DNA from 4 places in the Pseudoclavibacter sp. 8L genome. Region 1 is predicted to be linked to each of the others. Evidence: predicted binding sites of a transcription regulator. Region 1 holds the regulator's gene; each other region holds the start of a gene.
What was found. Region 1 encodes HrcA, which represses chaperone genes, less so after heat shock. Its sites were predicted from a motif close to TTNGCACTCGNNNNNNNCGAGTGCNAA; they were not measured.
Positions count from the first base shown of each region.

Region 2: GV007_RS01220 (Hsp20/alpha crystallin family protein) is a predicted target of HrcA. The motif match lies at 2,421-2,447, and genes of this name have one in related genera.
Region 3: groES (co-chaperone GroES) is a predicted target of HrcA. The motif match lies at 2,515-2,541, and genes of this name have one in related genera.
Region 4: groL (chaperonin GroEL) is a predicted target of HrcA. The motif match lies at 5,248-5,274, and genes of this name have one in related genera.

Region 1 is NZ_LR733186.1:548,701-555,760, forward strand. It holds gene ybeY (rRNA maturation RNase YbeY) at 1-154, opposite strand, end outside; gene GV007_RS09430 (PhoH family protein) at 151-1,104, opposite strand; gene GV007_RS09435 (HIT domain-containing protein) at 1,193-1,543, opposite strand; gene GV007_RS09440 (16S rRNA (uracil(1498)-N(3))-methyltransferase) at 1,553-2,323, opposite strand; gene dnaJ (molecular chaperone DnaJ) at 2,325-3,410, opposite strand; gene hrcA (heat-inducible transcriptional repressor HrcA) at 3,499-4,530, opposite strand; gene GV007_RS09455 (DUF4870 domain-containing protein) at 4,684-5,247, shown strand; gene hemW (radical SAM family heme chaperone HemW) at 5,254-6,465, opposite strand; gene GV007_RS09465 (TIGR01777 family oxidoreductase) at 6,606-7,060, shown strand, end outside.
Region 2 is NZ_LR733185.1:271,784-278,843, forward strand. It holds gene xylA (xylose isomerase) at 1-196, shown strand, start outside; gene GV007_RS01215 (xylulokinase) at 352-1,791, shown strand; gene GV007_RS01220 (Hsp20/alpha crystallin family protein) at 1,917-2,330, opposite strand; gene GV007_RS01225 (DNA-3-methyladenine glycosylase family protein) at 2,529-3,461, opposite strand; gene trhO (oxygen-dependent tRNA uridine(34) hydroxylase TrhO) at 3,523-4,455, shown strand; gene GV007_RS01235 (branched-chain amino acid ABC transporter permease) at 4,746-6,107, shown strand; gene GV007_RS01240 (branched-chain amino acid ABC transporter permease) at 6,118-7,060, shown strand, end outside.
Region 3 is NZ_LR733185.1:1,123,429-1,130,488, forward strand. It holds gene GV007_RS05330 (hypothetical protein) at 1-354, shown strand, start outside; gene GV007_RS19020 (hypothetical protein) at 456-1,217, shown strand; gene GV007_RS05340 (class I SAM-dependent methyltransferase) at 1,248-2,438, opposite strand; gene groES (co-chaperone GroES) at 2,577-2,870, shown strand; gene rarD (EamA family transporter RarD) at 3,004-3,942, shown strand; gene guaB (IMP dehydrogenase) at 4,060-5,565, shown strand; gene GV007_RS05360 (GuaB3 family IMP dehydrogenase-related protein) at 5,647-6,771, shown strand; gene GV007_RS05365 (glycerol-3-phosphate dehydrogenase/oxidase) at 6,861-7,060, shown strand, end outside.
Region 4 is NZ_LR733186.1:1,599,142-1,606,201, reverse strand. It holds gene GV007_RS14285 (hypothetical protein) at 1-1,194, opposite strand, end outside; gene GV007_RS14280 (TIGR03943 family putative permease subunit) at 1,184-2,011, opposite strand; gene GV007_RS14275 (permease) at 2,004-3,056, opposite strand; tRNA gene GV007_RS14270 (tRNA-Thr) at 3,130-3,205, opposite strand; gene msrB (peptide-methionine (R)-S-oxide reductase MsrB) at 3,286-3,702, opposite strand; gene GV007_RS14260 (DUF3263 domain-containing protein) at 3,808-4,101, shown strand; gene GV007_RS14255 (LytR C-terminal domain-containing protein) at 4,106-4,657, shown strand; gene GV007_RS14250 (cold-shock protein) at 4,890-5,105, shown strand; gene groL (chaperonin GroEL) at 5,319-6,938, shown strand.

The DNA of each region.
Region 1 (7,060 bases):
CGTGCAGCTCCTCCATTGGGCCTACCTCGACGAGCACGATCGCGAGCTCCGACTCGGCGTGCACGTGCAGCTGGTCGAGCGCGTACGCGGCGACGCGCTGCAGGGCCCCTTCGTCGACCTCGTAGCTGGCCTCGTTGTTGACCTCGATGCTCATCGGCTTGCGTTCCTGTCCTGGCGTCGGTGATCGTCCGCCTGCTTCTTCTGGTCGTACTCGGTATAGGCGTCGACGATGCGGGCCACGAGGGTGTGCCTGACGACGTCGTCGCTCGTGAGGTGCGAGAAGTGCACCTCGTCGATGCCGCCGAGCACGTGGGTCACGAGCTTCAGACCAGAAGCCCCCATCGGCAGGTCGAGCTGCGTGATGTCCCCGGTGACGACCATCTTCGATCCGAACCCGAGCCTCGTCAGGAACATCTTCATCTGCTCCGGCGTCGTGTTCTGCGCCTCGTCGAGCACCACGAAGGCGTCGTTGAGCGTGCGCCCGCGCATGTAGGCGAGCGGCGCCACCTCGATCGTCCCGCTCGCCATGAGCTTGACCACGACCTCCGGGTCGAGCATCTCGTTGAGCGCGTCGAAGAGGGGCCGCAGGTAGGGGTCGATCTTGTCGTTGAGGGTCCCTGGCAGGTAGCCGAGGCGCTCGCCAGCTTCGACGGCCGGGCGAGTCAGGATGATCCGCGTGACCTCCTTGCGCTGCAGTGCCTGCACGGCCTTCGCCATCGCGAGGTAGGTCTTGCCCGTTCCGGCGGGGCCGATGCCGAAGACGATCGTGTTGTCGTCGATCGCGTCCACGTACTGCTTCTGGCCGAGCGTCTTCGGACGGATGACCTTGCCACGCGACTGCACGATGGCCTGGCCGAGCACGTCCGTGGGCGTCTCCTCGCCACGGTCGATGAGCCGCTGGGAGCGCTCGACCTGGGCTGGCTCGAGGTCGACGCCGCTGCGCGCCATCGCAGTGATCTCGCGCAGGAGCGCCTCGGCCGCGACGACGTCGTCTCGCTCGCCGCTGAAGGTGATCTCGTTGCCGCGCGCGAGCACGCGCACGCGAGGGTGCTCGCGCTCCACGGATTTGAGCAGCCGGTCGCCGGGCCCGAGGAGCCGGACCATGGCGACGCCTTCGACCGTGGTGGTCTGCTCGACGAAATCTGTCCAGGTACCGGGCTCCCCGGGACCGTGGGACGGTGAACTGTCTTGACTAGGCAAGGGATCCTTCCGAGAGTCCTCCACCGAGGACGTGTGCGTGAACGTGGAAGACGGTCTGGCCTGCTGCCGCCCCCGAGTTGAAGATGAGCCGGAATTCGCTGTCGGTGTGCTGATCGGAGAGTCCCTGGGCCACCGCGATGACCTCGGCGAGCAGCTCCGGGTCGCCAGCCGCGAGCTGGGCGACGTTCGCGTACTCCTGGGTCTTGGGCACCACGAGGAGATGCACGGGCGCCTTCGGGCTGATGTCCTTGAAGGCGATGACCCGCTCGGACTCGAACACGATGTCGGCTGGGATCTCGCGGTTGATGATGCGCGTGAAGATGGACGGCTCTGAACTCGACATGAGACCAGCCTACGACTCGGCACTCGCGCGGGACCGAGAGTCCCACGTACCGCTCAGCGCCAGGATCGCCGCGATCGCGGCGGGAGCCGCGCTCGAGGTTCGGAGAACCCCCGCGCCGAGGTGCACGCGCCTGGCACCGGCCGCCTCGAAGGCCTCGAATTCGCTCTGGTCGATGCCGCCCTCTGGCCCGACGACGAGCGTCAGTCCGGAAGCGCCTGCCGGGACCTGCTCGATGAGGGCCTGGCGCAGCGAGGTGTCGCCGAGCGGGTCGAGGACCAGCATCGGCGCGTGACCGGCGAGCGATGCGACCTCACCCGTCGAGTGCAGCGGAGCCACATCCGGGACCCACGCGGCGAGGCTCTGCTTGCTGGCTTCCCTGGCGATGGATGACCACCGCTCGCGGCCCTTCTCGGCCTTCTGGTCCCAGCGGCTCACGCTGCGCTTCGCCTGCCACGGCACGAACGCCGCCGCTCCGAGCTCCGTCGCGACCTGCACGGCGAGGTCGTCTCGGCCGCCCTTCGCCAGCGCCTGGACAACCGTGACACGCGGAGCCGACTGCGCCACTCGTCTCGCGGCGACGACTGTGACGAGTGCGCGGTCGCGCTCAGTCAGAGCGAGCTCGCCGTCGACGATGAGGCCGCGCCCGTCGCCGAGCTGCACACGTTCGCCCACGCGCATCCGCGCGACCGCCATGTGCTTGGCCTCCGCGCCGCGCACCTCGACGACGTCACCGACGCGCAGCGCCTCGTCGAGATCCTCGACGAGGTAGAGCCACGCCACGTCAGCGACCGAATCGGTCGCGAAGCTTCGAGAACATCCCCTGCTTCTCCCGCGCGAGGCGAGGGGCCTCGTGGCGATGACGGGCAGCGAACTCCTCGATCAGCTTGCGTGACTTGCCGTCGAGCTTCGCCGGAGTCACGACCTGTACGGCGATGTCGAGATCGCCGCGATGCGTCGAGCGGAGCCGCGTGATGCCCCGACCTCGAACGGTCAGCACCTCGCCCGACTGCACGCCCGCGGGGATCTGCAGGTCGACGTCGCCGTCGAGCGCACCGACCGTGGTCGAGGTGCCCAGGATGGCGTCGGCCATCGATACCTCCACGACGCACTGGAGGTCATCGCCGTCTCGCGAGAAGACCTCGTGCGGGCGCACGCGGATCTCGAGGTAGAGGTCACCGTTCGCTCCCCCGGCTGGCCCGGCCTCGCCCCGACCGGGAAGGTGGATGCGCAGCCCGGAGTCCACTCCGGACGGGATGTCGACCGGGATGCTCACGTTCGATCGAACACGCCCCTGGCCGTGGCACGTGTCGCACGGGTGCTCGATGACCGTGCCGTAGCCGCGGCACTGCGCGCACGGCTGGTTCGTGACGACCATGCCGAGGATCGAGCGCACCTGTCGCTGCACGGACCCGGCCCCACCGCATGCCGAGCACGTCGTGGGCGAGGTGCCGGGCGCACAGCAGGTGCCCTGGCAGTTCTCGCAGGCGATCGCCGTCGTGACCTCGAGGTCTCGGTGCGTGCCGAACATGACCTCGTCGAGGTCGAGTTCGACGCGCACGAGGGCGTCCTGGCCGCGTTCCGCACGCGAGCGAGGCCCGCGGGAGCCCTGCTGGCCGAAGAAGGTCTCGAAGATGTCGCCGAAGCCACCGAAGGACTGCCCATCTGGGCCGCCCTGGTCGTACTGCCGGCGCCGCTCGGGGTCGATGAGCGTGTCATAGGCGTGCGTGACGGACTTGAAGCGCTCCGCGGCATCTTCGGACGGGTTGACGTCCGGGTGCAGCTGGCGTGCCAGCTTGCGGTAGGCCTTCTTGATCTCGTCCTGGGACGCCTCACGGCTCACGCCGAGCACGTCGTAGTGGTCTGCCAAGAGTGGCGACTCCTTCTTTGCATCTGTGTGTGTCACGCCTGCGTTGTCAGGCGCCGGGTGCATCCGCCGAGTGATCTGGCGGTGTCGGTCAGTCGTCCGAGTGCTGCTCGTCGAGCACCCGTGACAGGTAACTCGCAACCACTCGAACGGCCTGGATATTCCTCGGGTAGTCCATTCTCGTCGGCCCGACGACGCCGAGACGCGCGTCGCTGCCAGAGCTGCGGTAGCCGCTCGTCAAGATAGCCGTCTCGCCGAGGCCCAGGTCGACATTCTCCTGGCCGATGCTGACCGAGTAGGCCTCGGGGCTGGAGTGGAGCTCGTCGAGCAGCCGCAGGAGGACCACCTGCTCCTCGATGGCCTCGAGGACGGGCAGGATGCTCGACGGGAAGTCGCGTTCGGTCCGAGCGAGGTTCGCGGTGCCCGCCATGACGAGGCGCTCCTGACGGTGCGCCAGGACGAGCTCAAGCAGGTTGGCGACGACGGGAGCGAAGAGCTCCGCGTCTCGCTCCCCCATGATGCCGCTGACATCCCTGAGCTCCGCTGAAGCGCGCGCGACCGTCTTCCCGACGAGGCGGCCGGCCAGCCGATCGCGGAGCACGTGCAGCTGCTCGACGCTCACTTCGGCGCGCAGATGTCCAATGCGCTGCTCGACGCGGCCCGAGTCGGTGATGAGGACGGTGAGGACGCGCATGCTCGACAGCAGGACGAACTCGACATGCTGGATGGCGGCGTTCGCGAGCGAGGGGTACTGCGCGATCGCGACGGAGTTGGTGAGCTGCGCCAGCAGTCGCACCGAACGTCCGAGCACCTCGTCGACGTCTTCGCTGCCCTCGATGAAGGTCTCGATCGCCCGACGCTGCGCTCCGGAGAGCGGCCTGAACTCGGCGAGCCGGTCGACGAACAGTCGGTAGCCCTTGTCAGTCGGGATGCGCCCGGAGGACGTGTGCGGGGCCACGATGAGCTCGGCGTCTTCGAGCTGCGCCATGTCGTTGCGAATGGTCGCCGCGGAGACGCCGAAATCATGACGGTCTGCGATCGACTTGGAGCCCACCGGCTCACGACTCGTGACGTAGTCGGTGACGATGACGCGGAGCACCTGCATGCTTCTGTCTGAAACCACGATGCTCCTCCCTCGACGAGCTGCTGCGAGCCGGACTGGCACTCTGAACCTGAGACTGCCAATCCTACCGCTTTCCGCTCGTGCCACCAGCAGGATGCCAGGCCCTCGCAGGGCGCGCGCAGTAGCGTGAGCGAAACCGACGAGAGGAACCCCGTGTCAGATCAGAACGCACCGACCCCGCCGCCAGGACACCAGGATCTGCCTCAACAGCCGCCGTACGACCAGCCGGGACCCTACGGGCAGCAGCCACCGTACGGGCAGCAGGCTCCCAACGGTCAGCAGGTCCCGTACGGACAGCAGGCTCCCTACGGGCACCCACAGGGCGTGCAGTACCAGCAGTCTGGCCCGCAGAATGGGACAGAACCGCCGCTGACACGAGACGGCGACCGCCTCGTCGGGACCTTCGATCACCTGCTCAACATCGTCGCCCCGGCTGTCGGGCCGCTCATTCTCTGGCTTGTCACACGGCGGAGGGGACCTCTTGCCGACAGCGAGGGCCGCGAGGCGCTCAACTTCGGCATCACGGCTGCGATCGTGTACGTCGGCATCGGCGTCATCTCGCTGCTGTCACTGATCGGCGGTCCGCTGGCGCTGATCGTTCCGCTCCTCTACCCGCTGCTCTGGGTTGCCGTCGTCGTCTACGCCATTCTCGGCGCGGTCCAGGCGAACAAGGGACTCCCCTACCGGTACCCGGTCACCTTCCGGTTCGTGAGCTGAGCCGGCTCAGGCGGCGATTCGGCGGACGATCGCGTCTGCCATGAGCCGCCCGCGGAGCGTCGGGACGAGCCGGCCCTTCAACGCGGCCCTCCCGTCGACGAGCGACTCGGCGATGAGCTCGGCGACGACACTGGAGTCATCCAGCTCGGAGATCGCGAGGCCCTCCCGCAGACGTGAGCCGAGCATGATCCGCTCGAAGCGCTTCGTCTCCTCGTCAAGCACTTCTCGCCCCATGGCCGGCGTGATGCCCTCGGCCAGCCTCGATGCGTAGGCGCTCGGATGCTTGGCGTTCCACCAGCGCACGCCGCCCACGTGGCTGTGCGCGCCGGGGCCGAAGCCCCACCAGTCCGCGTCTCGCCAATAGGAGAGGTTGTGGCGAGAAGCGTGCTTGCCGTCGAGCGACCAGTTGCTGACCTCGTACCACTCGAACCCGGCCGCTGACAGTCGCTCCTCTGCGAGCTCGTACATGTCAGCCTGCAGGTCGTCGTCCACGGCGGGCACCTCCCCGCGGCGGATCTGCCTGGCCAGCTTCGTGCCCTCCTCGATGATGAGCGCATACGCGCTCACATGCAGCGGCTCCTGCGCCAGCGCCATGTCGAGCGATCGGCGCCAGTCGTCGATGGACTCGCCGGGAGTGCCGTAGATCAGGTCGAGGCTCGGCTCGAGCCCGACTCGCTTCGCCGCGGCGACCACGATCGGGATGCGCGCCGGATCGTGAGTGCGCTCGAGAACGCTGAGGACGTGCGGGACCGCGGACTGCATCCCGAAGCTGACTCGGGTCACTCCCGCAGCCCGGAGCTCGGCGAGCTCACGCTCGCCAACCGAGTCGGGGTTCGCCTCGACGGTGACCTCCGCGTCGGGAGCGAGGCCCCAGCGACTGCGCACTCCCTCGAGCATCCCTGCAAGGTCGCTGACGGGCAGGAGGGTCGGTGTTCCGCCCCCGAAGAAGACGGTGGATACCTGGCGAGGGGCACCGCTCAGCACCCGCTCGGCGATGACCATCTCCTTCTCGACCTCGCCGGCATAGCTGGAGCGCGAGACCCCACCGAGCTCCTCCGCCGTGTAGGTGTTGAAGTCGCAGTAGCCGCACCGCACGCGGCAGAAGGGCACGTGGATGTAGACGCCGAAGTCTCGCGACTCGGCGCCGACCAGGGCCTGCGCGGGGAGCTCTCCGCTCGGCGGCACCGGCTCACCGAGCGGCAGGGCGCTAGGCGCCAAGATGGCCGTTCGGCTGGGCCCGGCTCGGGGCGAGGTTCTCGTGATGCACCCGCACAGCCTAGGCGCAATCAGGCGCGCGATCAGCCGAGCACGGCCCCGCGTTGCGCTCGCGCCCAACTGACACGACTACCTTCGAGGTCATGAGCACTCAGGCGACCTCCCCAAAGCACGTTCTCGTCTCCGGCGCATCCGGAATGATCGGCCACCGTCTCATCGAGGAACTGCACGCGCACGGCCACCGCGTCACGCGGCTCGTCAGGCGCGACCCGAAGGACGCCAGCGAGTTCCGGTGGAACCCCGCCCAGAGAACCCTGGACGCGCGGGTCCTCGACGGCGTGGATGCGGTTGTGAACCTCTCCGGGTCTCCGCTCAGCAAGCTGCCGTGGACCTACAACGTGAAGAAGGAGATCCTTCGCTCTCGCGTCAACGCGACGCTCACGATCACCGGTGCAATGGCGGCCTCGTCCACACCCCCGGCGCTGCTCATCAACGGTTCGGCGTCGGGCGCGTACGGCGACCGTCCAGGGCAGGTGCTCGACGAGGACTCGGCGCTGCCCGAGACCGACGAGTTCCTTCCTCGTGTCGTCGACCGCTG
Region 2 (7,060 bases), on a different contig from region 1:
GGAGGCTCTCGCGGCGTCCCGCGTCGACGAGCTCTCCACGAACACGCTCGGCGAGGGCGAGACGTACGACGACTTCCTCGCTGACCGCTCCGCCTTCGAGGACTTCGACGCGAACGCCTACTTCAACGGCAAGGGCTTCGGCTTCGTGCGCCTGCAGCAGCTCGCGCTCGAGCACCTCATGGGCGCACGCGGCTAGTCCACGTCCCAACAGCTGACGGGCTCCCCCGTCCCCCTCGCAGAGCTGCGGCGGATGCACTCACCACGCGCGTGCATCCGCCCCAGCTCTGTCGTGCATGCTCGATCACTACCTGAACCTCAACACAGCACTCGCCCTACAGAAAGCAGACCACCATGCTCGTCGCCGGCTTCGACTCGAGTACGCAGAGCTGCAAGCTCGTCATCCGCGATGCGGCGACGGGTGCGCTCGTCCGCCAGGGGCGCGCAGCTCACCTCCCCGGCACGGAGATCGACCCGGCGAACTGGTGGGCGGCCGTCCAGGGCGCGACCGAGGCCGCGGGCGGGCTCGACGACGTGGCGGCGATCTCCGTCGCCGGCCAGCAGCACGGCATGGTCGCCCTCGACGCCGAGGGCCGCGTCGTCCGCGACGCCCTCCTCTGGAACGACACCCGCAGCGCAGGCGCAGCACGCGACCTCATCGCCGAGTTCGGCCAGGCTGCGCTCGTCGAGCGCACGGGACTCGTGCCCGTTGCCTCCTTCACCATCACGAAGCTGCGCTGGCTGAGGGATGCGGAGCCCGAGAACGCGGCGCGCGTCGCAGCCGTGGCCCTCCCCCATGACTGGCTCACGTGGCGTCTCCTCGGCTACGGCCCCGCAGATGAGAGCCCCCTCGGCCCGGACCTGACGAAGCTCACGACCGACCGCTCCGACGCGTCGGGCACCGGCTACTGGTCGCCCTTCACGCTCGACTACGACCGCGAGCTGCTCATCGCGGCCCTCGGCCACGACGCCATCCTGCCTCGTGTGCTCGGACCGGACGAGGTCGCGGGGAAGACGCCGGCCGGCGCGCTCGTCGCCGCGGGCGCCGGCGACAACGCCGGCGCGGCGCTCGGCCTCAACGCGCGCGCGGGCGACGTCGTCGTCTCCATCGGCACCTCAGGCACCGTGTTCTCCGTCGCCGACCGACCGGTGGTCGATCCCCGCGGCGGGCTCGCCGGGTTCGCGGACGCGACGGGAGCATTCCTTCCCCTGTCCGCGACCCTCAACGCAGCACGTGTCATCGACACGACCGCCGAGGTGCTCGGCGTCGACCATGAGGAGTTCGGTCGGCTGGCCGCATCCGCCCCCGTCGGTTCCGGTGGTCTCGCGTTCGTGCCATACCTCGACGGGGAGCGCACCCCCGACCTGCCGGATGCGACCGCATCGCTCCTCGGCATGACCCGCGGCTCATTCACCCGCGAGAACCTCGCCAGGGCCGCAGTCGAGGGCATGCTCGGCAGCCTCGCGCAGGCACTCGACGCCCACCGTGCGCTCGGTGTCGAGGCGAAGCGAGTCATGCTCATCGGCGGCGCCGCGCTGAGCGAGGGCGTGCGCGCCGTCGCGCCGACCCTCTTCGATGTGCCCGTCGAGATCCCAGCACCCGGCGAGTATGTCGCCGACGGCGCGGCCCGCCAGGCCGCCTGGGTGGCGACCGGGACACGTCCGGACTGGCCCGTCGAGACGATCGCTCGCCTCGAGCCTGCCCCTGACGCGGCGCTCCGCAGCCGATACGCGGCGGCCGCGAAGCTCGCCCGCGACGCGGAAGAAGCAGGGACGGGACTCCACGCCGCCTGACCAGCGAAAGCGCGCGTCGCGGGCACGTGCCGAAACGCGGAGTTACAGAGAGGGGCAGCGCCAGTCGGCGCTGCCCCTCTCTGCATTACTGGGTTCGCATCACGAAGCTGCGATCACCGGGCCCCTTAGGCCTGGATGGTCTCGACCTTCGTGCCGCTCTCGACCTCGATCTTGCGTGGCTTCGCGCGCTCGCTGACCGGCACGGTCACGGTCAGCACGCCATGCTCGTAGCTCGCCGCGATGCGCTCGGTGTCGAGCCCCTGGCCGAGCGTGAACTGGCGGAGGTAGCTGCCGCCGTTGCGCTCACGGACGAGCCACTTGGCCCCCTCGGCGTTGACCGTGCTGCGCTCGGCCCGGATCGTCAGCTGCTGGCCGTCGAGGTCGACGTCGATCGAGCTCGGGTCGATGCCGGGCAGGTCAGCGGTGAGGATGTAGTGGTCGGCCTCGCGGTAGAGGTCGATGGGCATCGAACGCGGGCTGTTCGGTGCTCCCTGGAAAAGTCGTTCCATCTCCTGGAACGGATCGAAGACGCGTGCCATGTCGTTTCCCCTTCCTTGTACGCACGCTCGTCTACGCGAGACGGTGCGGTGAACTTGAGTCGACTGGTGTCAACTTCCTTGAGCAGAAAATTAGCACTCCGCCCCCTCGAGTGCCAGAAAATTCGCTGAAAACCCCGTCAGCCTTGGGCGAACGCACCCTCGAAGGAAGTCAGCGCGCGTCGACGCGGGGCGCGAAGCTCAGTGGGAGCGGTGGTCTTGCACGGTCATACGCGGGCCATGCTTCGGGCGCGGGTTGCCCGCGAGCTTGATGAGCCGCACGACCCGCTCGCGATGTCCGCGCCACGGCTCGAGCAGCTCCCGCATGCCGTCGTCGTCGACGTCGCAGCCCGCGAGCGCCCATCCGACCATGTTGGGGATGTGGTAATCACTGAAGCTCGGAGCGTCGGGGTCGCCATGCGAGCGCTGCACGGTCTCGTTGGCCGTCCACACACCGACGCCCACGATCGAGCGAAGACGGCGAAGCGGCTCCTCCGACCCCGTCGGCAGGCTGCTCGTGCGCTCCAGCGCCGAGGCGACCGTCGCCGAGCGGATGACCGTTCCGGATCGCGAGGAGTCGACGCCGGCCCGGTGCCAATCCCAGCTCGGAATGCGCCGCCACTGCTCCGGCGTGAGCGGCAAGCGCAGGTGCCGCGGCACGAGACCGGCCGGCCCTGGCGCCGCGTCGGCGTGGTCGCGGTGCAGGATGTCCCACGCGCGATGCGCCTCGAGGCCCGTGATCTTCTGCTCGATGATCGCCGCACTCAGCGCCTCGAACACCGCACCTGACTTGGGGAGCCGCATCCCCTCGTTCCGTCGCCGCACATCCGCCAGCTCCGGCAGGGCGTCGAGGCGGAGCTCGCTCCAGTCGTCGTCGCTGCCCAGCAGCGTGGGAGCCTCATCGACCGCGATCTCAGCAGCTTCACCCCACGACACGATCCGCACCCCCTCCCGCGCCTGGCGGAACACCGTCGTCGCGCCTCCCGCCAGCGAGTGGGACGTGCGCCAGACGTCGCGCGACACGGGATGCACCCAGCACGTCGGATCTCGCCTGCCCCGCATGAGGGGAGACAGGGTCTGCTGCACATCGACCGGCGCCGCCGGCCGATAGAGCGACATGACCCGATCTGGCATGCCGCAAGGGTACGCAGACCCACGGACATTCGGCGTGAGCCCCTCACCTAAAATCGTCCTCATGGCTGTCCCCAAGATCGTGCTCTACTACGCCTTCGCTCCCCTCGCCGACCCGGAGGCGATCCGCCTCTGGCAGCGCGACCTCGCGGCGTCCCTGGGGCTGCGTGGGCGCATCCTGATCTCCAAGGACGGCATCAACGGCACCCTCGGCGGCGAGCTGAACGCGCTCAAGCGCTACGTGCGCACCACCCGGGAGTACGCGGCCTTCAAGGATGCCGACTACAAGTGGTCGGAGGGCACTGGACTCGACGAGCAGGGACAGAGCCTCGACTTCCCACGCCTCAGCGTGAAGGTGCGCGACGAGATCGTCAGCTTCGGAGCACCGGGCGAGCTCGAGGTCGACGAGCACGGCGTCAAGGGCGGCGGGACCCACCTCGCCCCCGACGAGCTCCACGCACTCGTCGAATCGCGCGACGAGATCGTCTTCTTCGACGGCCGCAACGCGATCGAGGCGCAGATCGGCCGCTTCGAGGGGGCCATCGTTCCGGAGACCGGAACCACCCGCGACTTCATCGCCGAGCTCGAATCGGGCAAGTACGACGACCTCAAGTCGAAGCCCGTCGTCACCTACTGCACGGGAGGCGTACGCTGCGAGGTCCTCTCCGCACTCATGCTCAAGCGCGGCTTCAGCGAGGTGTACCAGCTCGACGGCGGCATCGTCCGGTACGCGGAGCAGTTCGGCAACGAGGGACTCTGGAAGGGCTCCCTCGCGGTCTTCGACGCACGCGAGCACCTCGAATTCGGCCCCGACACCGACATCCTCGGCCGCTGCCGCGAATGCGAGACGCCGACGCACCGCACCCAGAACTGCACCGACCCCTCCTGCAGGGAGCGCTTCGTCGCCTGCGAGGACTGCGGCAAGCGCGCGCTCCACTGCCCAGAGCACACGACCGCGAGCCTCAGCGCCCCAGCGGGGGCACCATCCGGTCGGTGACACGCCGGAGACGAAAGACATCTTCACAAATCGGAGATCTTGGATGTCGCGGCACACTGCGCCGCGCTGAGGCACCACATTTGTGGTGACGTAGAACAAAATTGCGCGCTGAGGCTCCTGGCTGCGAGCGGAGCCCCTTCCGCACGGCTATCGTGTGTAGCGGCATAGAAACATTGCCGATACAAACCATCCGTAGATTCGCAGAGTGGCGAATCCTCGCTTGTAGAAATAGCAGTTCCAGAATCTCGTTCAGTCGTCGTGCCCAGCCCGACTCGCACTGGAGGTACTCCGTGCCCCTTCTCCCCAGTCCGCTCACGCCAGCCGGTTCGCGCTCAGCGACCGCCCGGCGTTCCCGGCTCACCCGAACCCACCGAATGCTCGCGGCGCTCGCGATGTCGCTCTTCGCGTTCCTCGGCGTCTTCGCGATGGCCGGCCCCGCGAACGCAGCGGCCGACCCCGTCGACGAGGAGTCACCGTACTCGATCAGCGGCATCCTCAACTACGAGGGAGAACCCGTCGCGGGCGTCTCGCTCACCGTCGACGGCGACGGCTACTCCGAGACAGTGGAGTCGGGTGAAGACGGCCGCTGGCGAGTGCCCGTCCCAGGCCCAGGCAACTACACGGTCACGCTCGACACCGAGACCCTGCCAGACGGCATCGACCTGCGGAACGAGGACGGCGCCACCGCAGAGGTCACCGAGGACGAGTGGTCGACGACCAACGTCGGGCGCCTCTTCGCACTCGGAGAGGACACCAGGCAGAGCAGCAACTTCGGCTCGCAGCTCATCGAGCGCCTCGTCGCCGGCCTCAACTTCGGCCTGCTCATCGCGCTCGGCGCGATCGGCATCACCCTCATCTTCGGCACCACCGGGCTGAACAACTTCTCCCACGGCGAGCTCGTCACCTTCGGCGGACTCATGGCCTGGCTCTTCGCCGTCGTCATGGGGCTCAACATCTTCGTCGCCATCATCGTCGTCGTGATCCTCGGCGCCGCCTTCGGCTGGCTCCAGGATGCGACCCTCTGGAAGCCGCTGCGCAAGCGCGGCGTGCGCCTCGTCCCGGCGATGATCGTGAGCATCGGCCTCGGCCTCGCACTCCGGTACCTCTACCAGTTCTTCTTCGGCGGGGCGATCCTCCCGATGAGCTCGGTGGGCCTCAGCGGAGCCGTGGAGTTCGGCCCCGTGCGCATCACGACGGGCTCGCTCCTCAGCATGGGCATCTCGATCGTCACGCTCCTCCTCGTGGCCCTGTTCCTGACGCGCACCCGCGTCGGCAAGGCCACCAGGGCCGTGTCCGACAACCCGTCGCTCGCAAGCGCATCCGGCATCAACGTCGACCGCATCATCCGCATCGTGTGGACCACGGCAGGTGGCCTCGCCGCCCTCGCCGGCGTCATGCTCGCCCTCTACCGCCAATCCTCATGGGACATGGGCTTCCAGGTGCTCCTGCTGATGTTCGCCGCCGTCACCCTCGGTGGCCTCGGCTCCGCCTACGGTGCTCTCGTCGGCTCGCTCGTCGTCGGCATCTTCGTCGAGCTCTCGACCCTCTTCATCCCCGCCGACCTCAAGTACGCGGCGGCGCTCCTCATCCTCATCCTGGTCCTGCTCGTCAGGCCCCAGGGCATTCTCGGCCGCCGCGAGCGAGTCGGCTAGGAGACGAACCATGGACTGGTCAAACATCCTGAGCAACGCCGTCGGCGAGCTCCTCAGCCCCACCACCGCTGCCTACGCGCTCGCCGCGATCGGCCTCGGCATCCACTTCGGCTACACCGGCCTCCTCAACTTCGGCCAGGCCGCGTACATGCTGCTCGGCGCGTACGCGTTCGCGATCCCGACGATCAGCCTCGGCTGGCCCATCTGGGCCGCCGTGCTGTGCGTCATCGTCGTCTCGATCGTCTTCTCGTTCATCCTCGGCGTCCCGACGCTGCGGCTACGAGCCGACTACCTGGCCATCGTCACGATCGCCTCCGCCGAGATCCTGCGGTACATCGTGACGACGACCGGCCTCACCCCCGTGACGGGCGCGGCCAACGGCCTGAACGGCTTCAAGGGAACCTTCGCGGCCATCAACCCGATCCCCGACGGCACCTACGGCTTCGGCCCCTTCACCTACAACGCCTACGACTGGTGGACCCGCATCGTCGGCTGGGGCCTCGTCATCCTCGCGACCCTCCTCGTGTGGGCGCTCATGCGCAGCCCGTGGGGCCGCGTCGTCCGCGGCATCCGCGAAGACGAGGACGCCGTGCGAAGCCTCGGCAAGAACGTCTTCGCCTACAAGATGCAGGCGCTCATCACGGGTGGCCTCCTCGGCTCCCTCGCCGGCATCATCTTCATCCTGCCGAGAGCCGTGCAACCCGCGAACTACACGACGGGTCTCACGTTCTTCATCTGGACGATCATGCTGCTGGGTGGAGCCGCGACGATCTTCGGCCCAATCGTGGGAGCGATGATCTTCTGGGTCGTGCTCTCGCTCACGCAGGGCATCCTGTACGGCGCGATCGAATCGGGCGCGATCACCTTCCTCTCGACGACGCAGGCGGGCCAGCTGCGCTTCATCATCGTCGGAATCGCGCTCATGCTGCTGGTGGTCTTCAGACCCCAGGGCA
Region 3 (7,060 bases), on a different contig from region 1:
GCTCCGCAGTCGCAGGGGCAGGCGCAGGGCTATGGGGCACCGCAGGGCTACGCGACGCCCGGCTACCCGGCACAGTCCACGGCTCCCAAGCGCACGCTCAGCATCGTCGCGCTGTCCCTCGGCGGTGCGGGCATCCTGCTCACCTTCGTGACGGCGTTCCTCGGACTTCCCCTCGGTATCGCAGGCCTGGTCTGCGCCATCATGGCCAAGTCGCGGGAGCCGCAGGCCGGCCCGCTGCGCGTCTGGGGCCTCTGGGTCTCGATCGCAGCCATCGTGCTCTCGGTGATCGTGGCGATCATCGGCATCGTCGTCGCAGCCATGTTCCTCGGCGACATGTCGTCCTACGGATACTGATCACCCGCTGAAAGAACCGGCAGGAGTGCGGGTGGACGCATCCGCCCGCACTCTAAGCTTGATCAGCACCTGCAGCCTTGTCGACGACTGAGAAGGACACCATGTCTGACCCGAACGGCCCCCAGTACCCGCAGCAGCCCCACCAGAACGGCCAGCCGCAGAACGGCCAGCACCCGAATGGCCAGCACCAGAACGGCCAGCCGCCCTTCGGCGCGCAGCAGCCCGGCCAGGGCCAGCCCGGCCAGGGCCAGTACGGCCAGGGGTCGTACGGGCCTTCTCAGCCGCAGTACGGGCAGCAGAACGACCAGCAGTACGGGCAGCAGCCTGGTGGGAACGGCCAGCAGCAGCCCGGGTATGGCCCGGCTGACGGCGGCTACGGCCAGCAGCAGCCTGGCTACTCGACTGGCTACGGCGCCCAGCAGCCGTCCGGCCAGCAGCAGGCTCCCGCGCGGCAGGGCTACGGCCAGCCGCAGCAGAACCAGTACGGGCAGCCGCAGTACGGAGCCCCGCAGCAGGATCAGTTCGGGCAGCCGCAGTACGGAGCCCCGCAGCAGGGGCAGTACGGTCAGCAGCCCGGCCAGCAGTTCGGCGTGCAGGGATACGGCCAGCAGCCGAAGCCTCCTGCGCCGGTGCTCGGGATCATCGGCGTCGCGCTCGGCGCGCTCTCGCTGCTTCTCCTCCTGCTTCCCGGGTGGGCGTACATCGTGTCGCTGGTGTTCGGTCTCGGCGCCGTCGGGCTCGGAATCGCGGGACTTCGTGCCCCGAAGGGCCTCGGACGCACGCTTGCCGTCGTGGGGCTGGTGGCCGGTGGCCTCGCGGTCCTTCTCGCCATCGTGACGCTCGTCGTGGTGCTCGTCGTCTAGGAACGACGAGGACCGACGGTTCGGTGGCCCTCAGCTGAGCCGATCGGCGAGGATGGCGACGCGTTTGTCGCCGATCCTCGTGAGGATGAGCACCGCGGACTCGTCTCCCTTGAGCGAGAGCTTCCGCCTGAATTCCGCCGGGTCGATGTCGACCCCCCGCTTCTTGATCTCCAGCACGCCGATGCCTCGCTTCCGCAGCTCGCCCTTGAGCGACGACGCATGCAGGGGCAGCACCTCTCGGACCGAGAACGCGCTCGCGAAGGGCGTCGGCGTGAAGTGGTCAGCTGTCATCCACGCGATGCTCTCCGAGATCATCGACGCTTCGAGTGAGCGAGCGAGGTCGCCGATGAGGCGTGCACGGATGATCGCCGCGTCCGGCTCGTAGAGCACGGCGCCCAGCGCAGCGACGTCCGCATCCCGGACGTCCTCGCCGGTCGTCAGCTCGGCGGTGCCGTGCCTGCCGATCACGAGGGCCGAGCGGCGGATGCCTGCCCTCGCCGTGTCGTGCATCCACACCGTCGCCTCGACGAGGTCGCCGTTGGAGGAGACCCACTGCGTCTCCGCGTCTTCTGGGAGGTACGCGTGGTCGATTCCCGGTCCCAGCTTGATTCCCGTCGCGCGCTCGCGCCCGGCGGCGAAGACGAAGTCGAGGGATGGGCTCCAATCGGCCGGATCGAAGTGGCGTGCCGTGCTCCCGCCGCTGGTGGTCCTGCGGGCCGGATCGAACCAGAGCGCATCGAAGGCAGCGAGGTCCACCTCCTCGGCGCGGTCGTGCCTGACCCGGGCGTTGGGAAACGGGGCCAGGTTGTGGGCCGCGATCGCGGCGGTGACCTCGTCGACGTCGAATGCGGTGACCTCGAGACCGAGCGATGCGAATGCCATGGAGTCTGCGCCGATCCCGCAGCCGAGGTCTGCCACGCTCACGGCACCGGCCTGCCTGAACCGGTTCGCGTGGTGCGCCGCGACCTGCAGTCGCGTGGCCTGCTGCAGGCCCGCGTCGGTGAAGAGCATCCGCTCGGCGAACGGGCCGAACTTGGCGGATGCGCGCCGCCGGAGCTTCGCCTGCGTGACGACGGCGGCAACGACCTCTGCGGAGCCTCCTGCCGCGCGCAGCCTCGTCACGAGGGCAAGCGCGTCTGCCGCTGACTCGACGGGGGGAGCGTCGTCGAGCAGGGTCATCGCCTCTGGTGTGAGGAGGGCCAGGAGTTCGTCGCGTTGCACCAGCACTACGCTACCGGCGTACGCCACGAGACGTCGCCGCGTTGCAGTCGTCGCCGCCTGGCCCCTACACTCTGAGTTAGCACTCTCATGGGGAGGGTGCTAATTCTGAACTTCCTATCGCTGAGAAAGAGGTCAACCGTGTCGGTGAACATTCAGCCGCTCGAGGATCGCATCGTCATCAAGCAGGTCGAAGCCGAGCAGACCACGGCTTCGGGTCTTGTGATTCCGGACACCGCCAAGGAGAAGCCCCAGGAGGGCGAAGTCGTCGCAGTCGGCCCCGGCCGCATCGATGACAACGGAAACCGCGTGCCGCTCGACCTCGTGGTCGGCGACAAGGTCATCTACTCCAAGTACGGCGGAACCGAGGTCAAGTACGGCGGCGAAGAGCTCCTTGTGCTCTCCGCTCGCGACATCCTCGCGAAGATCGTCTAGTCTCCTCACCTTCTGAAGCCGCGCCGGTTCGGGCGGTCTCATCTGCAGGAGCAGCATCGCGCATGGCGCCCACCCCTCGGGGTCGGGCGCCATTCGTGTTCCAGGGGCCCGACGTCGGGCGTACGATCTCGAGGTGACGGAATCTCCTCGGTCCGGCCTCTGGCTGGCGTTCAGCGCGTACGCGCTCTGGGGCTTCATGCCCCTCTACGTCGTGGCGACTGCTCCGACGACACCCGTGGAGCTCATCGCGTGGCGCATCATCCTGAGCGTCGTGTTCTGCCTGCTCGGCGTGCTCGTCATGCGGGCCTGGCGTCCGTTCCGGGAGCTCATCTCGAAGAAGCGGGTTGTGCTCGGCCTCGGCATCGCAGGAGTCCTGGTGTCGGCGAACTGGCTGTTCTATGTGCAGGCTGTCGCGACGGGCCACACCCTCGACGCCGCGCTCGGCTACTTCCTCAACCCGATCGTGTCCGTCGCGCTCGGCCTGGTCTTCCTCCGTGAGAAGCTCAGGCCCCTGCAGTGGGTCGCCGTTGGGCTCTCGCTCGTCGCCGTGCTCGTCATCTCGCTCGGCTACGGCCGCATCCCGTGGCTCGGCCTAGGCGTCGCCATGACCTTCGGGCTGTATGGGCTCGTGAAGAAACGGGTGGGGGTCCAGGCGGATGCGCTCTCCGGTCTGGCGGTCGAGACGACGCTCATCATGCCGATCGGCGCGATCTGCCTGCTCTGGACGGTGCTCTTCGGCGGCGGCATCACCTTCGGCTCCGTGTCGGCGGTCAACACCGGCGTCCTGCTCTTCGCGGGCGTCGTCACGAGCGTGCCCCTCCTGCTCTTCGCGGCGGCCGCGAGGAGGCTGCGCCTCATCGAGCTCGGACTCATGCAGTACATCGCGCCGATCCTGCAGTTCGTGCTCGCTGTGGCGGTCTTCTCGGAGCCCATGCCGCTCGAACGCTGGATCGGGTTCGCGATCGTCTGGGTCGCCCTCATCCTCTTCACGATCGACCTCGTGCGCACGGCTAGACTTGGCGCCAAGATTCCCTCGGTCGCGGACGAACTCGGTCCGCCGACACGAGGTTGATGAGCTGAGGGTCCCGGGAATGCGTCCAGGGTCCTCGCTGTTCCATCACCACTGAGCTGTTTCCCGATGCACGAGGATGCCGCCGAACGGCGCATCCCAGATACCTCCTGGAGCGTAATGACCGAGTCGGACCCCTTTGGCTTCACCGGATTGACCTACGACGATGTGCTGCTGCTTCCCGGGCACACCGACGTGATCCCGTCTGAGGTCGACACGACGACGCGGCTGACGCGCGGCATCACCCTGCGCGTCCCGCTCGTCTCTGCGGCGATGGACACGGTCACGGAAGCCCGCATGGCGATCGCCATGGCGCGCCAGGGCGGCATGGGCATCCTGCACCGCAACCTGTCGATCGATGACCAGGTCGAGATGGTCGATCGCGTGAAGCGCTCCGAGTCCGGCATGGTGACGAATCCGGTGACGACGACTCCCAACGCGACCGTCGCGGAGGTCGACGAGATCTGCGGGCAGTATCGCGTCTCCGGCCTGCCGGTCGTCGACGAGGAGACGGGCAAACTCGTCGGCATCATCTCCAACCGGGACATGCGCTTCGTGCCCGAGTCGGAGAAGCGCACGACCCGCGTGCACGAGGTCATGACGGGCGAGGGTCTCGTGACCGGTCCCGTCGGGATCTCCGGCGACGACGCCTACAAGCTCCTCGGCAAGCACCGCATCGAGAAGCTGCCGCTCATCGACGACGAGGGCAAGCTCGCCGGCCTCATCACGGTGAAGGACTTCGACAAGAGCGACAAGTATCCGAACGCGACGAAGGACGACGCCGGGCGCCTGCGAGTGGGCGCGGCGATCGGCTTCTTCGGCGACGGCTGGGAGCGCGCGGAGCGCCTCGTGGCTGCCGGTGTGGACGTGCTCGTCGTCGACACGGCGAACGGCCAGTCGGCCGGCGTGCTCGACATGATCCGCCGCCTCAAGAGCGACCCGGTGATGGGCCACGTGCAGGTCGTCGGCGGCAACGTGGCGACCCGCGAGGGCGCCCAGGCGCTCGTGGATGCGGGTGCCGACGCCGTGAAGGTCGGTGTCGGTCCTGGCTCCATCTGCACGACGCGCATCGTCGCGGGAGTCGGCGTCCCTCAGATCACAGCCGTCTACGAGGCGTCGCTGGCCGCGACCCCCGCTGGCGTGCCGGTCATCGCCGACGGCGGCCTGCAGTACTCGGGCGAGATCGCGAAGGCGCTCGTCGCGGGCGCATCCGCGGTCATGGTCGGATCGCTGCTCGCTGGCACCGACGAGTCGCCAGGCGACCTCATCTTCGTCAACGGCAAGCAGTTCAAGAGCTACCGCGGCATGGGCTCGCTCGGCGCACTGCAGTCGCGCGGCGAGCGCACCTCGTACTCGAAGGACCGCTACTTCCAGGCGGACGTCCCGAGCGACGACGAGCTCATCGCCGAGGGGATCGAGGGCAAGGTCGCGTACCGCGGCTCGATCCGCCAGTCGGTGTTCCAGCTCACGGGCGGCCTGCGCCAGTCGATGTTCTACGTCGGCGCTCGCACCGTCACGGAGCTCAAGGAGAAGGGCCGCTTCGTGCGGATCACTCCGGCAGGGCTGAAGGAGTCCCACCCGCACGATGTGCAGATGGTCTCGGAAGCCCCCAACTACCGTCGCTAGAGCCCTGATCGGCGCGGCGGGTCGGGGTCTCCCCGCCGCCGCGCCGCAGCAGCGAGCACCGCGGAGGGCTAGGCTAGGCAGGTGACTGAGATCGAGATCGGCCGCGCAAAGCGAGCCCGCCGCGTGTACTCCTTCGACGATGTGGCCATCGTGCCATCGCGGCGAACCCGTGACCCGGAGGACGTGTCCATCACGTGGAAGATCGACGCATTCACGTTCGATATCCCGCTCCTCGCGGCACCCATGGACTCGGTGATGTCGCCCGAGACCGCGATCGGCTTCGGCAAGCTCGGCGGCCTCGGCGTGCTCGACCTCGAGGGGCTGTGGACTCGCTATGACGACCCGGCGCCGCTGCTCGCCCAGATTGCTGATCTGCCCGCGAAGCAGGCGACGGCCAAGCTGCAGGAGATCTACCGGGAGCCGGTCAAGGGCACGCTCATCAAGGAGCGCCTCCAGCAGATCCGCGAGGCCGGAGTGCCGGCCGCCGGCGCACTCTCCCCGCAGCGCACACAGCAGTTCATGGACGACGTGCTCGAGGCCGGCACCGACCTGTTCGTCATCCGCGGCACGACCGTCTCCGCGGAGCACGTGTCTCGCAACCAGGAGCCGCTCAACCTCAAGCAGTTCATCTACGAGCTCGACGTGCCCGTCATCGTCGGCGGTGCGGCGACCTACACGGCAGCCCTGCACCTCATGCGCACCGGTGCCGCAGGAGTGCTCGTCGGCTTCGGTGGGGGAGCCGCCTCGACCACTCGTCGGGTGCTCGGCATCCACGCACCGATGGCGACAGCCATCGCCGACGTGGCAGGCGCGCGGCGCGACTACCTCGACGAGTCAGGCGGACGCTACGTGCACGTCATCGCCGACGGGGGCATCGGCACCTCCGGCGACCTCGTCAAGGCCATCGCGTCAGGCGCGGACGCCGTCATGATCGGTGCCGCGCTCGCGCGCGCCACGGACGCTCCCGGTCGCGGCTGGCACTGGGGCGCCGAGGCGCGTCATGAGAAGCTCCCGCGCGGAAACCGCGTGCAGGTCGGCCAGGTCGCGCCCATGGCGGAGATCGTCGCGGGCCCAGCCGAGAGCGCCGACGGCATCTCGAACCTCACGGGCGCGCTCCGCCACTCGATGGCGACGACCGGCTACTCGGAGCTCAAGGAGTTCCAGCGTGCCGAGATGGTCGTTGCGCCCTACACGCCGACCGCCTGATCAGGACGACTGAGCCGCCTGACGGCTTGGCCGAAGGTTGAGCGTCCAGACTTCCCCTACAAGCAGCAACTGAGAACGAGGAGCAGGTTATGGCGAACAGCGTCTCTCGAAGCGACAAGCTCGGCCCGCAGGAACGCGCGGCGGCTATCGAGTCCCTCAAGACCAAGAACCTCGACGTGCTCGTCGTGGGTGGCGGCGTGGTCGGCGCGGGTGCGGCGCTCGACGCAGTCACGCGAGGCCTGAGCGTCGGCATGGTCGAGGCGCGGGACTTCGCGTCCGGCACGTCCAG
Region 4 (7,060 bases), 1.1 Mb from region 1:
GAGCGTCCGCTGGCCGTCGCCGTCGGCGAACTCGACAGTGACGTCGGCGAGCCCGGCAGCCGCATCCGCGACCGCCGAGATCTGGGTTCCCTCCGGGTCGAGCACGCTCGTCTGCGTGAGGTACTGCGTCTCGCTGAGCGTCATCGGCGCTGGGGTGAGCTGCTCGGCGGTCCCCGAGCTCAGATCGAAGAGGGTGTAGCCGCCGACACCCGAGGTTACCGCGGTGGCCGTGCCGGGAACGAAGCCATGGAAGTGCTGCGCCTGGCCGATCGGCTCGGCTGGAGTGCCGGCGAGCACGTTCACGAGGTACAGCTGCTCGTCGAGGGTCTGCGCGATGAGGGCCCCCGTGCGCGGCGCGAACGCCCACGTCGAGACCATCAGCGGGGTGCCGTCCGTTCCGGCCACCTGCGTGGGCCGGAACGACGTGTCGCTCGTGTCGAAGACGAACAGCGAGCGCACCAGCTCGGTCTGCCCGTCAGCGTGCACACCGTCGATGACGAAGCCGATGAGGCCGCTCGCCGCGTCGGCGGCGAGGCTCGAGAAGCTCCCAGTCGCGTCCACGTTCAGCGGGACAGCCGGCCCGGGCTCAGCGCGAGGTGCGACGCCGACCGTGCCGAGGCCGGCGGAGTCCTGTTCGATGACCGCGACGAACGCGTCAGTGAGGGCGTACTCCTGGATGCGCGGGGCGCTGAACAGGATGCTCGGCTCACCCCCGCCGGAGACGTTCGTCTCGATGACGCGGTCCTCGAGTGTCCCGCTGGTCGAGATCGCCCCGCGAACGAGCGTCGACACCTCGAGGGGCGGGGTCGTGAACTCGGTCTCGAGGGTCGACGCGACGCCCGTCGAGGAACTCACGGCATCCGCCACCGTGAGGGTGTAGTTCGTGTCATAGGCGAGCAGCTGCTCGAACGTCACCGTGATCGTGCCGTTCTCCTCCGTGAGGCTGTAGGCGGCGGCTGGTTCGAGGACGACCTGCGCGGGGTCGATCTCGCGGAGGCGCTGGTTGGGTGTCAGCACGAGGCGGGTGCCCTGCTGCTCGACCGTGCCGATGGCGTTGACCGCCGTCGACGCGACTCGCGGGCCCTGCAGGATGTTGCCGACGGCGAGCCCAGCGGCGAGCAGGGCGAGCACGATCACCGCCAGGATGAACGTCCTCCGGAAGCGGCGTCCGCCCGAGGCGAGATCAGTAGACATAGGGATCGCTCGGCTGGTCGATCGCGGTGATGGTCGTCGGCATGAGCGCGACACGCTCGGCGCTGGACGCGCTGGGGTTCGTGACGAACGCGCCGTCGACCTCGACCCAGGAATCGACGGGGTAGGTGCCCTGCCAACCGGGCTGGTGCACGGCGACACCGACCGGGGCTGCGTCGATCGCGCAGCAGTTCACGACGAAGCGCGCCAGGATGAAGGCATCCGGTGCGTCCGGGTCCTCGGTCACGAAACCGACGAGCTTCGCGCGCTCGCCGAGCACCTGCTGCTCTCCGTCGCCCTGGCGGAGCATCGCGGCCCAGTCCTTGACGGTGAAGGAGCTGGTGTCGCGGCCCCGGAGCGTCTCGCCCTCCGAGATCGGGGAGTCCACGGTCTGCGCGTTGGCGTTGAGGGAGCGGTTCTCGACCGCTGCGGAGCTCAGCGTCACCGGCGGCGCGATGATGAGCGCAACGAACGCCGTCGCGACGACGACGAGCGTGACGGTCGTCGAGGCGATCACGGCGATGCGCTGACGTGCGCCGAGCCGCGGGCGGCGGTTGCCTCTCCGTGTGGTCGACGTGCCGAGGGCATCCGACTCATGCGAGTGGTCGTGGTCGTGGTCGTGGTCGTCGCGACCCGGCGTCACGGCGATGGCCGCGATCGCGAGGATGCCGCCGATGACGGCCATGATCGAGGTGAACACGAAGTAGCGGGGGTGGATGTAGAGCGAGAGCCCGCCCGTCATGGAGAGCCAGACCGTCGCGACGACGGTGAAGAGCGTGAGCGCGACCCCGCGCCATCTGGAGAGCAGTCGTTCAAGCAATGAGGTTCACTCCGAGTCCGAGGGTGAAGGCCGACAGCGCGACGATGAGGGTGATGCGCGCGAGGACCGCGCTCGTGTAGGTCGTGCGCATGAGCGCGAGCATCTTGACGTCGATCATGGGCCCCATCACGAGGAAGGCCACGATCCCGCCGGGCATGAACGTCCCGACGAATGACAGCGCGAAGAACGCGTCGACGTTCGCGCAGATCGAGATGACGAAGCCGAGCGTCATGAGCACGAGCACCGAGAGCACGGGATGCTCGCCGAGCGTCGTGAGGAGATCGCGCGAGACGCCGACCTGGATGGCCCCCGCGATGGCGGAGCCGATGAAGAGCGCGGGGAGCATCGTGGAGGTCTCGGCGCCGAACATCGACGCGCTCGCCCGCAAGCGGTCGCGGACGCCGGAGCGGCCCCCGTGCCCGTGCTTCGCTTCCAGCTCGCAGGTGGCGGCGAAGCTCGGCGTGAGCAGCTCCTGCGGTCTCGGGTGGCGGCTGAACAGGAAGCCGATGACGTTGGCGATGACGAAGCCGCCGATGATACGGGCCGCCAGGATCCCGTGGTCCCAGCCGAATGCCTGGTACGTCGTGACGATCGTGATGGGGTTCAGGATGGGCGCCGCGAGCAGGAACGTGATCGACTCTGCTGGGGTGAAGCCTCGGAGCACGAGGCCGCGGGCGAGGGGCACGTTGCCGCATTCGCAGACGGGCAGAGCGATGCCGAACAGGGAGATCACGGCGCGGCGGAGCCAGGGGCTCTGCGGCAGGATGCGCATCAGGAAGCCCGGCGGGAGCCAATGCTGGACGACGATCGAGAGCAGGATGCCGAGCACGATGAACGGCATGGACTCGATGACGACGCTCAAAGAGAGCGTCACGAAGTCGCTGATCGGGCCGAGGGCCGGTGCGTCGTCGAGCGAAGCCGTGAACGTCCTGATCGCGATGAGCGTGAGGATCAGGCCTGCGCCGATGGTCAGTCCGAGCACACCGCGACTTGCGGTCGTGCGCTGAGGGCGCGGTGCGCGCTGCGCAGTCGTGTGCTCGTGCATCCAGCCGAGTATAGTTCGGGCCGCTTTCGGAACACGGAGGCAACGAGGGACTCGCGCGGGGCGGTGAGGATTCTGGAGCCGACTGCGAGGTTCGAACTCGCGACATCCGCTTTACAAGAGCGGTGCTCTACCAGCTGAGCTAAGTCGGCCTGCTGCAATCGCAGCGGCACCATCATAGCCATGCGGTGCGCGAGGTGCGCACCGCATGGCCACTCGGGTGATGCTCTCCCTACTCGGAGGGCGTCTCGTCGTCCGGTGTGAAGGAGAGCGAGAGCGAGTTCATGCAGTAGCGGTCGCCCGTCGGGGTGCCGAAGCCGTCGGGGAAGACGTGCCCGAGGTGGGACCCGCAGTTCGCGCAGCGCACCTCGGTGCGCACCATGCCGAGCGAGCGGTCCTCGAGCAGCTGGACTGCGTCGGGGCGGACCGACTCGTAGAAGCTCGGCCACCCGCATCCGGAGTCGAACTTCGTTCCGGCCTTGAAGAGCTCGGAGCCGCATGCACGGCAGGTGTACAGTCCGGCGCGTCCCTCCTCAAGGAGCTCTCCCGTGTAGGCCCGCTCAGTGCCTGCCTCGCGCAGCACGTGGTACTCCTGCGGCGTGAGCTCAGCGCGCCACTCGGAATCGGGCTTGTTGACGGCGTAGGACACCGTGCCTCCTGGAGATCGACGAGACCGCTGGGAGCGGTCAGGGAGGAACGAGCATACGCGCGTTGCGTGAGTCCAGTCCGTGAGCCTTGCTCGTACACTTCCTCCATGGAACGGGACGTGGAGCTCAGCGACCTCGAGCGCGCCCTGCTGGATTTCGAAGACCTGAATCCGCGGCAGAACGCAGCGAAGGCGGCGGCGATCAGGGATCGCTTCGGCTGGTCGACGACGCAGTACTACCGAAATCTCGCTACGCTCATCGAGACACCAGCTGCGCTCGCTCATCAGCCGATGCTCGTCGGCCGCCTGCGGCGTGCGCGCGAGCGGCGGGCGGATGAGCGCCAGCTGCGGCGCGAGCAGCGCATGTCCAGCGCCTCTCCCACCTCAGGACGGATTCGGTAGACACGTGAATTACCCCAAGGATCGCTTCGACGACATCCCACCCGGCCTCGACAGGCGCGGCGCGCATCGTGCGCCCCGAACCCGTCTCGCCAAGCTCGCCTCGTGGCTCTGGGGCCTGCTGGCCGTCGTCGTCATCGTCGCCGTCGCGGCGGTCGCCATGCAGATCATCAATGGCGCCGTCTCGTTCAGCCCGTCCGCCGAGCCTGAGACCAGCGAGACGCCGGCCGAGGCTGCCCCGGTCGAGGAAGCGCCGGCCGAGGTCGTGCCGCAGCTCGACCCGAACGTCGCCGTCCGCGTGCTCAACGGCACCGAGCTGGCTGGCGTCGCCGGTGGAACGACCACCGAGCTCGCTGCCGCTGGCTGGAATGTGACGGAGACGGCGGATGCACCGACCTCCGACTACGCGACGACCACCGTCTCCTACAATGACCCCGCTCAGGAGGCTGCTGCCCTGGCGCTCGTGCAGTCGCTCGGCGGGGGCACCGCGGTGCTGGATCCGAACGTCGCTGCCGCTGGCACGATCGTGGTCATCGTCGGGCTCGACCTCGCCGGGTAGGGCAAAAGCCCCGGGCTTTCACCGGGGAATGCGCGCCTTGTGTTCCACGAATGTGAACATCTGGAAACAAAACGTCGCCAGGTGACGTGATCACGGTTTTCGGCTTCCACGCTCAACAGGTCGCGACCTAGTATCTTGCTCGAGTCCTGGGCACCATCGTTCGTCCCCCTCGCACGCATGCAGGGCTCCGCCGGCTGGTGCTGGCGAGTACTACTGAGCAATGGAGACAAACATGGCGAACGGAACCGTGAAGTGGTTCAACGCTGACAAGGGCTACGGCTTCATCACTGTGGACGCGCTCGACGGCGCTGCTGCACAGGATGTGTTCGTGCACTACAAGGCCATCGAGATGCAGGGCTACCGCGTTCTCGAAGAGGGACAGAAGGTCGAATTCGAGATCGGGGCCGGCGACAAGGGCCCCCAGGCGGAGTCCGTCCGCGCACTCTGATCCTCGACGACAAGCGGCGTCGACCCCCTCTGGGGGTCGGCGTCGTTTTCCGTGCCAGGCGCGGGATCTCCCGTCCTCGTTCGCCCGCAGCGAGAAGGCGTCGGGGCGGCTTGCACTCGACAGGGCCGAGTGCCAATATGGACTTGCACTCGCCTCGTTCGAGTGCCAACCACGAACCTCACGAACCACGTCCGGAAAGGACGCAGTACACATATGTCGAAGATCATTGCTTTTGACGAAGAGGCCCGTCGCGGGCTTGAGCGTGGACTGAACACGCTCGCCGACGCGGTGAAGGTCACGCTCGGCCCACGCGGCCGCAATGTCGTGCTCGAGAAGAAGTGGGGCGCGCCCACGATCACGAACGACGGCGTGTCCATCGCCAAGGAGATCGAGCTGGACGACCCGTTCGAGAAGATCGGTGCCGAGCTCGTCAAGGAGGTCGCGAAGAAGACCGACGACGTCGCCGGTGACGGCACGACGACGGCCACCGTCCTCGCTCAGGCGCTCGTCCGCGAGGGCCTCCGCAACGTCGCAGCAGGAGCAGACCCGATCTCGCTCAAGCGCGGCATCGAGAAGGCTGTCGAGGCCGTCGTCGCCGAGCTGCTCGCATCCGCCAAGGAGGTCGAGACCAAGGAGCAGATCGCTGCCACCGCATCGATCTCGGCTGCTGACGCCCAGATCGGCGAGATCATCGCCGAGGCGATCGACAAGGTCGGCAAGGAAGGCGTCGTCACCGTCGAGGAGTCGAACACGTTCGGCACCACGCTCGAGCTGACCGAGGGCATGCGCTTCGACAAGGGCTACCTCTCGCAGTACTTCGTGACCGACCCCGAGCGCCAGGAAGCCGTCTTCGAGGACGCCTACATCCTGATCGTCAACGGCAAGATCTCCAACATCAAGGACCTCCTTCCTGTTGTCGACAAGGTCATCCAGGCCGGCAAGCAGCTCCTCATCATCGCCGAGGACGTCGAGGGCGAAGCTCTCGCGACGCTCATCGTCAACAAGGTCCGCGGCATCTTCAAGTCGGTTGCCGTCAAGGCTCCCGGCTTCGGCGACCGCCGCAAGGCCCAGCTGCAGGACATCGCCATCCTCACCGGTGGACAGGTCATCAGCGAGGAAGTCGGCCTCAAGCTCGAGAACACGACGCTCGACCTCCTCGGCACGGCCCGCAAGGTCGTCGTGACGAAGGACGAGACGACGATCGTCGAGGGCGCTGGCTCGCCCGAGCAGATCGCCGGCCGCGTTGCACAGATCCGCGCCGAGATCGAGAACAGCGACAGCGACTACGACCGCGAGAAGCTCCAGGAGCGCCTCGCGAAGCTCGCCGGTGGCGTCGCCGTCATCAAGGCCGGAGCTGCGACCGAGGTCGAGCTCAAGGAGCGCAAGCACCGCATCGAGGACGCAGTCCGCAACGCGAAGGCTGCCGTCGAAGAGGGCATCGTCGCCGGTGGTGGCGTCGCCCTCATCCAGGCTGGCGCACGCGTTCTCGACAAGCTCGAGCTCAAGGGCGACGAAGCGACCGGCGTCAACATCGTCAAGGTCGGCATCCTCGCACCGCTCAAGCAGATCGCGACGAACGCTGGCCTCGAGCCCGGCGTCGTCGCCGAGAAGGTCGCTGGACTCGAAGACGGCTGGGGCCTCAACGCCGCAACCGGCGAGTACGTCAACCTCATCGAGGCTGGAGTGCTCGACCCGGTGAAGGTCACGCGCTCCGCGCTGCTCAACGCAGCTTCGATCGCTGGTCTCTTCCTCACGACCGAGGTCGTCGTCGCCGACAAGCCCGAGAAGGCTGGCGCACCGGCGATGGACCCGGGCGCTGGAATGGACTTCTAAGCACCACGCGCACGACAACAGGCGGGCGGCTCCTCACGGAGCCGCCCGCTTCGTCGTTTCCGCCTCGCTCCTCGTCGAGATCGGTCGAGCTACAGGCCAGGCCAGGCCAGGCCGCCGAGAGC